3 regions of the Rossellomorea oryzaecorticis genome follow, and region 3 is predicted to be linked to each of the others. Evidence: riboswitches for the same ligand, from Rfam matches in the RefSeq annotation. Region 3 holds a riboswitch; each other region holds the start of a gene.

What was found. A riboswitch is a leader RNA that binds a small molecule or an ion and turns the genes downstream of it on or off. The one in region 3 is predicted to bind cyclic di-GMP.
Region 1: linked by a shared signal. The riboswitch ahead of ACKA06_RS13325 (hypothetical protein) and the one ahead of folE (GTP cyclohydrolase I FolE) in region 3 are both predicted to bind cyclic di-GMP.
Region 2: linked by a shared signal. The riboswitch ahead of ACKA06_RS19790 (S-layer homology domain-containing protein) and the one ahead of folE (GTP cyclohydrolase I FolE) in region 3 are both predicted to bind cyclic di-GMP.

Annotation. Positions count from the first base shown of each region.
Region 1 is NZ_JBJOSA010000010.1:127,467-130,746, reverse strand. Features, by position in the region: gene ACKA06_RS13340 (hypothetical protein) at 1-172, opposite strand, end outside; gene ACKA06_RS13335 (helix-turn-helix domain-containing protein) at 371-787, shown strand; gene ACKA06_RS13330 (hypothetical protein) at 879-1,037, opposite strand; cyclic di-GMP riboswitch class I at 1,233-1,309, shown strand; gene ACKA06_RS13325 (hypothetical protein) at 1,579-2,244, shown strand; gene ACKA06_RS13320 (efflux RND transporter periplasmic adaptor subunit) at 2,267-3,280, shown strand, end outside.
Region 2 is NZ_JBJOSA010000028.1:6,258-9,537, forward strand. Features, by position in the region: gene ACKA06_RS19785 (Ig-like domain-containing protein) at 1-439, opposite strand, end outside; gene ACKA06_RS19790 (S-layer homology domain-containing protein) at 436-2,019, opposite strand; cyclic di-GMP riboswitch class I at 2,446-2,531, opposite strand; gene ACKA06_RS19795 (S-layer homology domain-containing protein) at 2,842-3,280, opposite strand, start outside.
Region 3 is NZ_JBJOSA010000003.1:291,065-294,344, forward strand. Features, by position in the region: gene ACKA06_RS05640 (SDR family oxidoreductase) at 1-589, opposite strand, end outside; gene ACKA06_RS05645 (6-carboxytetrahydropterin synthase) at 579-1,412, opposite strand; gene folE (GTP cyclohydrolase I FolE) at 1,427-1,996, opposite strand; cyclic di-GMP riboswitch class I at 2,109-2,194, opposite strand; gene ACKA06_RS05655 (PilZ domain-containing protein) at 2,205-2,561, opposite strand; gene ACKA06_RS05660 (sensor domain-containing protein) at 2,558-3,280, opposite strand, start outside.

The sequences.
Region 1 (3,280 bases), on a different contig from region 3:
CCCTCTTTTTTCCGTAATCCCCTGCACGGAAATAGCTCTTCTTTTTCTTGATGACCCGAAAGCTTAGCCTGCTTGCAGCATAGCCATTCAGACACAGATTTCTTTCTCTTCCATCCGTTGCTGCTGTTTTCCGCTTACCGTACACTTTTCTCTCTTCTTCCGGTATTCTCATATTTTCTCCACCCTTCGTTAAGATGCAACAACAAATGACAATATTTTACTATATTATAGCACTACAGTTTTACGTAACGATATACAGACAGATACATAATTTTCATATTGAAAACATAATTACATTTTCGATATGTTGAATAATCCGAAACGAGCAGATAAAAAGATTATCTTGAAGGAAAAGGGATAGTCGGTGAAAATGATGAAGCTTGAGTTACATAAAGAACTAAGACGTTACAGAGAAGAGGTTCTTGGTCTGCAACAGACAGAAGCTGCCGAAAGACTGAATATCAGTCCAGGAGGTCTCTCGAATTATGAGAGCGGAAAAAGGGAAATCTCATTGGACACGCTGTTAAAATTCAAAGAAGTGTACAAGATTCCCACAGAAGAAATGAATCGTATTCTTTACGGGGAAGAGCGTGAAGGTTATTCAACAGATCCGATGATACTGAGGGAATCATTCGAAGATGAAGAAACGGCTGCCATCTTAAAAATGCTTGATGAACATCCTAAACTAAAAAGAACACTGGCATCGATCACCTATCAGACGGAGAAACGACAAGAAAAGTTCATAAACATCTCCGCCTCCCTGTACACCTTTGCAAAAGACTGGTAAACGTCAATTAGAGAGGGACGGGCCTTTAGCAAGCTAAAGGCCCGTCCCTCTCTGCTTTACAGTGAAAAAGCACTCTTTAACCGGGGAGGGTTTAGAGTGCTTTTTCGTTTTGTAATGTATATTCACTTTGCAGTTCTTGTTTTAGCCAATTTAACATTTTATTCGCATCCATATTCCCCTGCTGCCCTTTGTCGAATGCTTTTTGCATGACAGAGAGAACATGCTGCTCCTTGCTGACTTTCTTATTCAAAAAGACAACCTCCTACGAATTCAAACATGTTTCTACTACTTTAATACACTCTATGTCGAAATTTCAAACCTCAATTAATTGATATTTTACCAGAATTATACACCCGAGCTCAAATATAATTTTGAGAATATTTTTTTGATTTGTTACCTTTTACCTATTAAAAGAACCTATGAGCATCCGATATGATGATGGTATGGATTGAAACGGCAAAATCATTGAAAAATGGTGACGCAAAGCTACAGGGGCTTTTTTAATGCCAGCCAGCTACCAAACCAAAGGGGGAGTATTTCAGTATGTCTTTTTTAACACCTGAGGAAATGATGCAAAAAAAGAAAGCTCGTAAAATGTGGATGTACATAAGCTTATTTGTTTTTACCATCGTACTGGTTGCAGGAACAACATACCTTAGTTACCACATGTAAAAGCGTCTTGATGACGCTTTTTTATTTTCATAAACTTTCATTCTACATTTTATGGAAAAGTTCGAGGAATTTCGATAGAATAAAAGATGCATTCAAAATTTGTTGGAGGACCCATATTTATGCAAAATAAAGTAAAACTTCTTAAAGGACTAAAACAACCGTCTTATTTTTTTTACCAACTTAAAGAGATGGAAATATTAAGAGGATACCGTCAAAATATATCCATTCTTTTTCTCTTATCTGTTATTATTTTTGGCCTTATATCCTCTTTCGGAATAGGGATGGACCCTCTTTCAAAAGAGATTTCCGCACTTTCTCCGACCGCTTTTGAATTAGAAAAATCCATGTTTCTTCTCGGACGTATTATTTTGGGTTTGTTATATGCAGCCATCATCTTATTTGTCCCGGCCCTTGTTTTTTGGACAATTTCAGAGGAAGGGGAATACCGAAAGCTTGTCATCGTACAGGGACTGGTACTTCTCATTCTGTTACTTGAAAGATTGACCTATATCCCTTTATCTTTATTCCTCTCACTTGATTGGTTCTCGTCTCCCTTCTCTCTAGGAGTCATTGCCCAATACATAACGGAGAATCCATGGGTCATTTATTTCTTGGGGAGCTTCTCGTTATTTAAAATCTGGATATTCTTCATTCAATACAAAGGGCTTAAGAAGCTAACTGCACAAAAGAACTGGCTGATCTGGTTAGTCATCTTACTGACCAATCTTTTTTTCTGGGCAATTACAGCATTTTTAGCCTATATCGATTTTTCTACTTTAATTTAACGTCTAAAGGCTGGGATCATTTATGAATAAGCGCAAAGTATTATACACTGGTCTAGCTTTGTCTCTCCTGTTTGTCGGTACAAATGCTTACCTGATCGAAAAGGCAAAGAGCAAAGTTGACCGGGAAGTCCGGATCGAACAATGGGAAGCACTTGATAAAGCCGATCTACAGGAAGAGCTTCCTAAATCAGGTGTTGTCACTTCAGCTGAGGAAACTTATCTATATTTTAACGATGAATTCGGTTCTTTTAAAAAGTTCCTCGTCAAAGAAGGCGATGAAGTGAAAGCGGGCACGCCGCTGTACGAATATGAAGTGACCGACTTCACAGGCCAAAAAGATGTACTGGAATCTGAGGTCGATCAGCTCGAAGATGAAATCGACAGTATCGATGACAATATATCCGACCTGGAACGCCTCGAGAACTCACTCCCTTCTTCATTTGATGAAGAAAAAGAGATGCCGCTCGAAGCAAGTGCTCTTGAAACAGAATATGATATAAAGAAGGAAATTGCCTCTCGGGAACTCGAGATAGATCGCCTGGAAAACCAAATCGACAGCCTTGAGCGTCAGATTTCCGATCTGGAATCATATGAAACCACGCTGACCGTCGAAAGCAGCGGGGAAGGTACAGTCAAAGAACTCTCCCACTCCGTCCAGAACCCGCTGATCACGATTGCCTCTGATGCTGTGGTCGTGACGGCAGACCTGACGGAAAAGGAAATCATGGACGTGGAAGAAAACATGGACGCGAAGGTTCAGTCAGAGGTTGAAAAGAAAACCCTGAAGGGGCTCATATCGGATGTATCCACTCTCCCTAAACGGGATCCGCACATCGAAACGGACAGCATGTATCCAATTGAGATTACGCTGCAGGATAATGAAAATAAACTCCTGCCTGGACATCATGTATTTGTATCGGTGATTACCGATGAAGTGAAGAATGCATTGGTGGTGCCTGTAACGGCAGTAGAAAAGTCAGGGAAGAAAAAACATATCTGGGTGCTGACTGAAAAAGGTACCGTGAAAAAGAAAACC
Region 2 (3,280 bases), on a different contig from region 3:
AATTATAGGTGATACTTATTCCAAACTTCTCGTATTGAGAAATTTCTGTATCGATTCCGGCATTGTTGAGATCTGCCTGACTATACTCTGATTTTTTCGTCGTTCCTTCAAAAATCTCAACTTTCTTTACAATCACAGTGTTCTCGCTCATATTATTAAAGGAAGTGCTCAAGCTTTTAATAACGTTGTTGATTTGGCTGGTGCCGTGACCAAATGTAAGCATCGGTCTGTCAGAGACCTCAATTACGGTTTCTGCAGTATTTCCATTTGAAAGCGTTGCTGTGATGACTGCGGATCCTTCTTCATGGGAAGTAACCAGACCGGTTTCATCCACAGTTGCTACAGCAGGGTTATCTGAAGTCCAAGTCACATTAAGTCCTCCGGCAGCTTCCTCCGGTGTGATCACTGCTGATAGTTGGTAGGTTTTATTTGTATTCATTTTTGCATGACTTGTGCAGATTCGATAAGCAATTCTTGGATGCGTCCCTCTGCTGCTTCAAGTTTACCAAGCCCATTAATTGCAAGGTTTTCATCAAGTGCTAATGCAGCTTCTACCTTTTCACGTGCTGCATCCACAGCAGAGCGATGATCTAAAGTAATGGTATCAGGGAGAGCAGCAATCGCTTCTTCCGCTTGATACACAGCTTTCAGAATCACGATTTCGGATTCAGCTTCATCCAGATGTTCAATTCCTTTAATAGTTGCTTCTGGATCCACTTTCAGGACCTCATCTACTTTAGCCCTTGCCGTTTCGATCGCTTCTGCATCATCAAGAGTGACCGGATTTGAGATCACTTCAATTGCTTTTTCTGCTTCGTTAATAAGACCCGTCAGAAGAAGCGTACGTTCTGCTTTTTCCAGTTTTTTGATATTGGAGATTGCGGCTTCAGCATCCATGCTGAGAACGGAATCGACCTTTTCACGGGCAGCTTCCACACTTTCTTTATCTTTCATAGTGATGGTATCCGGCAATGCCGCAATCACTTCTTCAGCATCCTCAATTGCATAGAGAAGTTTAATGGAATGTTCTGCTTTTTCGAGGACCGAAAGATTTTTAATCATATCTTTACTTCCTCTTTGCAGCACTTCATCCACGAGGTATCTTGCTTCTTTTATTTTTTCTTCATCTTCCAACGTAATTGTTTCAGGTAAAGATGCTATTATATCGTCCGCTTTTTGGGCGTTGATTGCCTCAGGAGTCGTTTCAATGGTTAATTTTAAAGATGTTTTCAGGTCTGTTCCATTGATATCCCCATGAAGAATATATTCTCCAGGTTCGCTGTAATCAATCATTTCCCAGCCGACCGATCTTTCTTCAAGATTATTTCCCCGCATAAGGAGGGTGACGTTTGGAAGGGACACGTCCATATAGGTACGGGCTGTAATATCTTCCGGTTCAATCACTTTAATGAATACAGGATTATATGGGGACTCTGAACGAAAAATGAAAAGCGCAAACTCACCACGTGTGATCTCCTGGTCAGTTCCGAATAATGTCGCAGTCTTTCCCTGTGTAATATCATTGGCGATGAGCGCCTTTACAAATGGCATATACCGGTTGTTCACATCAACGAACGGGACACCCGCTTCTCCTTTTAGTTGATAGGCTCTGGCAATGATAATAGCCATTTCCCCACGGGTTAAGGTATCATCTGCACCGAAACGAGTTGATGTTTTCCCATTGATGATCCCTTGCTGCTTTAAAATATTAACTGCGTCTTTGGCACGTTCAGGGACATCATTGAACCCTGCATCAGGTGCCTGTTCCCCTAATAAATTTAAAGCTCTGGCAATCATGACAGCTGCATCAGCACGCTTGATCTGTTCAGTTATGCCGAACTTCGATTCAGAAAGACCGTTTGTAATGTCTTCCCTCACAAGATAATCAACAGCAAGTTCATATCTTACAGATACATCTTTAAATGTAAATGCCGAAGCTGTCGGAACGGCTGCCGTTATAGTCGCTGCTATTGCTGCCGCAGACAAGAACTTACGTAATCGTTTAGAATATTGACCCATTTTTTCTCTCTCCTTTATGTAGTATTCTAGATGTAAGATTAGTTGTTTTTTTAGGCTCTTTTCGCATAATTTGTTGCTATACAGACAAGAAAATACCGAAACTTGGGTATTTTTGGGTTGACCGTCCGTATCTAGTTTAAACTTGAGTTCGAAAAGAGCACGTCCTCAATCTGCATTCAGGTTGCAAGCCTATTTACGGAAAGCAACAATCTTTTAGAAAACAGCCTTTTTTATGTATTTTACTAATCTGGAATGTTACACCATTGGTAATTTTATCATAAAAATAAGCTAAAATTACCGTGGTGTTTTTGGTAATTTCAGCCTATAAAGTATAGAAATAGTGTACGTCAATTATAAAAAAGACAAAATAAAAAACCTTCATAACTCAAGGTTTATCGTCTTCCCGATATGTAAAAATAGGACGTATTCGGCAACTGGCAAGCATCGTCTTATGGACGGAAGCCCCTATAGTTTTGCGCCACCACTTTTCAATGGTTTTGCCTTTCTCGCACGCTCCATCAACTTGTCATTTGCTTCTAGCCGAATATCCGCTTTCTCGGCTGCTGTAACACTTTTATATATAGGCTGCCGCTTTCACTTTTGTAAAACTTGATTCCTATTAACTTTAATGGAGTCCATATTTCCTTCATATAGTACATCGGCATCGGTTAACTACCTCCACTCCTTACTATTTACCTATATTTTACACATATATTTCAGAAAATTCTATAATTTACGACAATCATTTATCGACAACATTTTTTGACAAAATATTAATTCATAAAAAGAGCAAGAAACGACTATTCGTTCCTTGCTCTCCACTTAATCCAGTGATTTATCCTTATAAAGTACATTCATCAGTTTAGAAGACGGATCTTTAAAACTGAAAAATAACTCATATCCATTCTTTAAGCGGTAGTACATAGTCCACAATCCATCCATTTCACTGTATCCCTCGTAATCAGGCTTCCCTATTACTTGTTTGATTTGTCCGGGGATCTTATTTATTTTACTGCCTTCCATCACGATGGCACCAATAGGGGATTCCGGACTGCTGTCGGAACCGAAATAAATGCATCCGTTATACGACCTTCCATAACCACCCTCGTAATACCCGCTCCATTTCGGCGTTGTTGAAAAATATTGTGTTACATTCTCTGTTCGCACCTGATCTACAGAGAACTCACATCCATTCAGGTAGCCATCATTGGCTAATTCGATAAAATGCGAATTGATCACCGACTTTGTTACATCCTCTCTC
Region 3 (3,280 bases):
CAAGATCAGGTTTCAGCTCGATTTTTTCCCAAAAGCTGCTACTGACGGCTCCCGGGATTACAGCCGTTACCTGTACACCATGCTGTCTCCATTCTGCCTGCATGACTTTGGTTAAACCGAGGAGACCGAATTTAGATGCAGAATATCCGCCGCAGCCTGGAAGCGCCGTTGTTCCGGCTACGGATACCAGGTTGAGGATGTGGCCCCTTTTCTTCTCCAACATGTGTTTTCCAATATATTTAGAAGTAAGATATGCACCGCGCAGATTGGTCGATATCATTTGATCAAACGCTTCAACTGAGGAATCAAGGATACTTTCAAATACGCCAACTCCGGCACTGTTGATCAAGACGTCAATGCTGCCAAACTGCCCGATTGCCTTCCTGACAAAATCACGGACGGATTGTTCATCCGATACGTCAAGAGGAAGTTCGAGTACATTTCCTCTTCTTTCTTCTTGATAGCTACGGCTCCCGAGTACAAGATTCGCCCCCTCTTTTTCAAGAAGCAGAGCCGTTTCATGGCCAATCCCCTTGCTGGCCCCTGTGATGACAATCGTTTTTCCACTTAACCGACTATTATGCTCCATACTGAATATCCTCTTGTGGTCCGTAATACTCGAAGTAGTTCTTTTCCGTTTCATAAAGACCGATTTTAAACAGATTTGATAGGTTGGGAGAGAGCAGGTCCCAGATAACGACGGCTACATTCTCAGAGGTCGGATTGAGATGCTTAAACTCTTCTGTGTCTAAATTCAGGTGCTTGTGATCGAATTTCTTCATGATTTCTTTCTCTACCACTGCATCGATATCTGCCAGATTCGCAATCATCCCTGTAACGGGATCAGGCTTCCCACTTACAGTGACTTCAAGATAATAATTATGGCCGTGGCCGTATGGATTGTTGCACTTCCCGAAGATTTCCTGGTTTTCTTCGCTGCTCAGTTGCTCGCTGTGCAGGCGGTGTGCCGTACAGAAATGATATTTGCGTGTTAACCGGACCATTTGTCCATCCTCCTTCTCGGAATATAAAAAGTTATTTTCATGGAGACGAATTTTGTGAAGCTGGCAGTGATCGATTTTCCCATCCAACCCCTTCCACAAATAGTCTGCGATATTCTCAGTAGTCGGGATGTTGTCTTTAAAGTAATCGTTCTCTTTATTCAAAAACTTGCCGTCGAGGTTTTCCGCCACAAAGGATTTGACCACTTTGTCAATATCCGTAATGTTTACGACGATACCGGAGTCACGGTTGAGCTTCCCTTTCACCATCACTTCAAGTGTATATTCATGTCCGTGGCCGTTCGGGTTGCTGCACGGACCGAATACCTGCTGATTCCATTCATCGCTCCACTCTTCCACTCTGTAGGAATGGAGTGCTGAAAAGTACATTTTTCTGGATAGATAAAGCATTTAACACCCTCCTTTTAATCCCTTGCCAAAGCCCGTTCAAACTCATCCACCAAAGCCGTGTTCTCCTTGAACGAGCCTTTCTTGATCGTCGTGACCGTCGAACTTCCCGGTTTCTTCACTCCCCTTGCACACATGCATAGATGCTGCCCTTCCACACTGACGATGACGCCTTCCGGCTGAAGGACGTTCATGATGGCGTCGGCCATTTGCTGCGTCATCCGCTCCTGTACCTGCGGACGTTTGGAGATCAGTTCTACCAGTCTTGCAAACTTGCTTAAGCCGACGACTCTTCCATTCGGGATGTAGCCGATGTGCGCCTTTCCGAAAAATGGGATGAGGTGATGTTCGCAGAATGTGTAGTAATTGATGTCTTTTACCACGACCATTCCCTCGTATTCTTCTTCGAACGTAGTCGTCAAGGCGATTTCGGGATCGACACCGACTCCTTCGAACACTTCCCTGTACATTTTCGCTACACGTTTCGGCGTATCAAGAAGTCCTTCACGCGTTGTATCTTCCCCGAGCAATTCCAGAATCGCCCGTACGTGATCCTCTAATAATCCTGTTTGCATTTCGATTGTCATGGTTCATTCCTCCTAGTTTCTGAATACAAAAAGACCCGCCAAAAAGGTTGGCGGGTCTGCTTGAATAAGAGTAGCATTTTTCACTACTCTTCCCATCGCTTCTCCAATCCTTTTCGGTAACCCGGCGATCGTAGCTGGTACAGCCTTAGACCCGTAGCTTTGCGTCCTTACTTTTCAGTAAGTTTGCCATTATCGAAGGTATTCTTTTTTATTGTTGTTTGACTAACTGTTTAAGGTCTTCCGTGATCGATGTACTAAGATTCTCATCACCGGTAAATTCGACCCCGTAATGGAAGCCTTGTCCGTGAATCCTCTGCCATACCAGGATGCCCGGAACGATCAAGCGTTCAGTGTAAAGGATGAATTCCATCTGGACACTGACTTCCTGATGGACGGGGATATCAAACAGGGTACTCAGCTTACACCCTTTGGGACTGATGTCAATCAGTTCTCCTTCCCCTTTGCCTGTGTTGATGCGAATATGCTCGACCCCGACAATGGAGAACGAACACGGAACCGGCTGTGGAAACGTATAGCGGTATGCTTCCTCCCTTTTATACATCATAGGCATATACTCCTAGTATCGGCTATTCCTTCAAAATTGTAAATATGAAAATGATTTCTTCCGTTTTCTTTTGCTTTATACAGGGCTTCATCGGCGTATTTAATGATATCTTTATAACTTTGCTTATACGGCGGATAAAAATTGATGCCGATTGAAGAAGTGGTGGTGAACACACGCTTCTCGATTTCCCATTCCTCCTGTAGGGATTCGATGATCCGCTGTGCAATTGACACTACCTCCTCTTCCTCCTTCAACCCGGGAATCAACAAAACGAATTCATCGCCTGCAAACCTGGCCAGCACATCATCTTCCCTCAAGCACGATGTTACCTTAGCTGCAAACCGAATGAGTAATTGATCCCCGACATCGTGCCCCATTGTGTCATTTACCTTCTTGAATTTATCCAGATCCATGAAAAGGACGGCAAGTTTCGTTTGCGTCCTGATCGCTTCGTCCATGGCTTTTTTCAATTCGGTTATGAACAACGTACGGTTTGGGAGTCCGGTCAGGTGATCGTAAAGAGCAAGCTTCCTCAGCTTTTCTTCATACAATTTACGCTCGGAAATATCTCGCCCTTCTGTGATGATACTGACAATTTTCCCCTCTTCATCAAATATCGGTGTCCCGACGGAATCAATCCAGACCCATTCCCCGCTTTTTTTGGCGGCCCTGATCTCGATGGAGGCGGACTCTTCTGACTGGATGATTTTATTGATCAA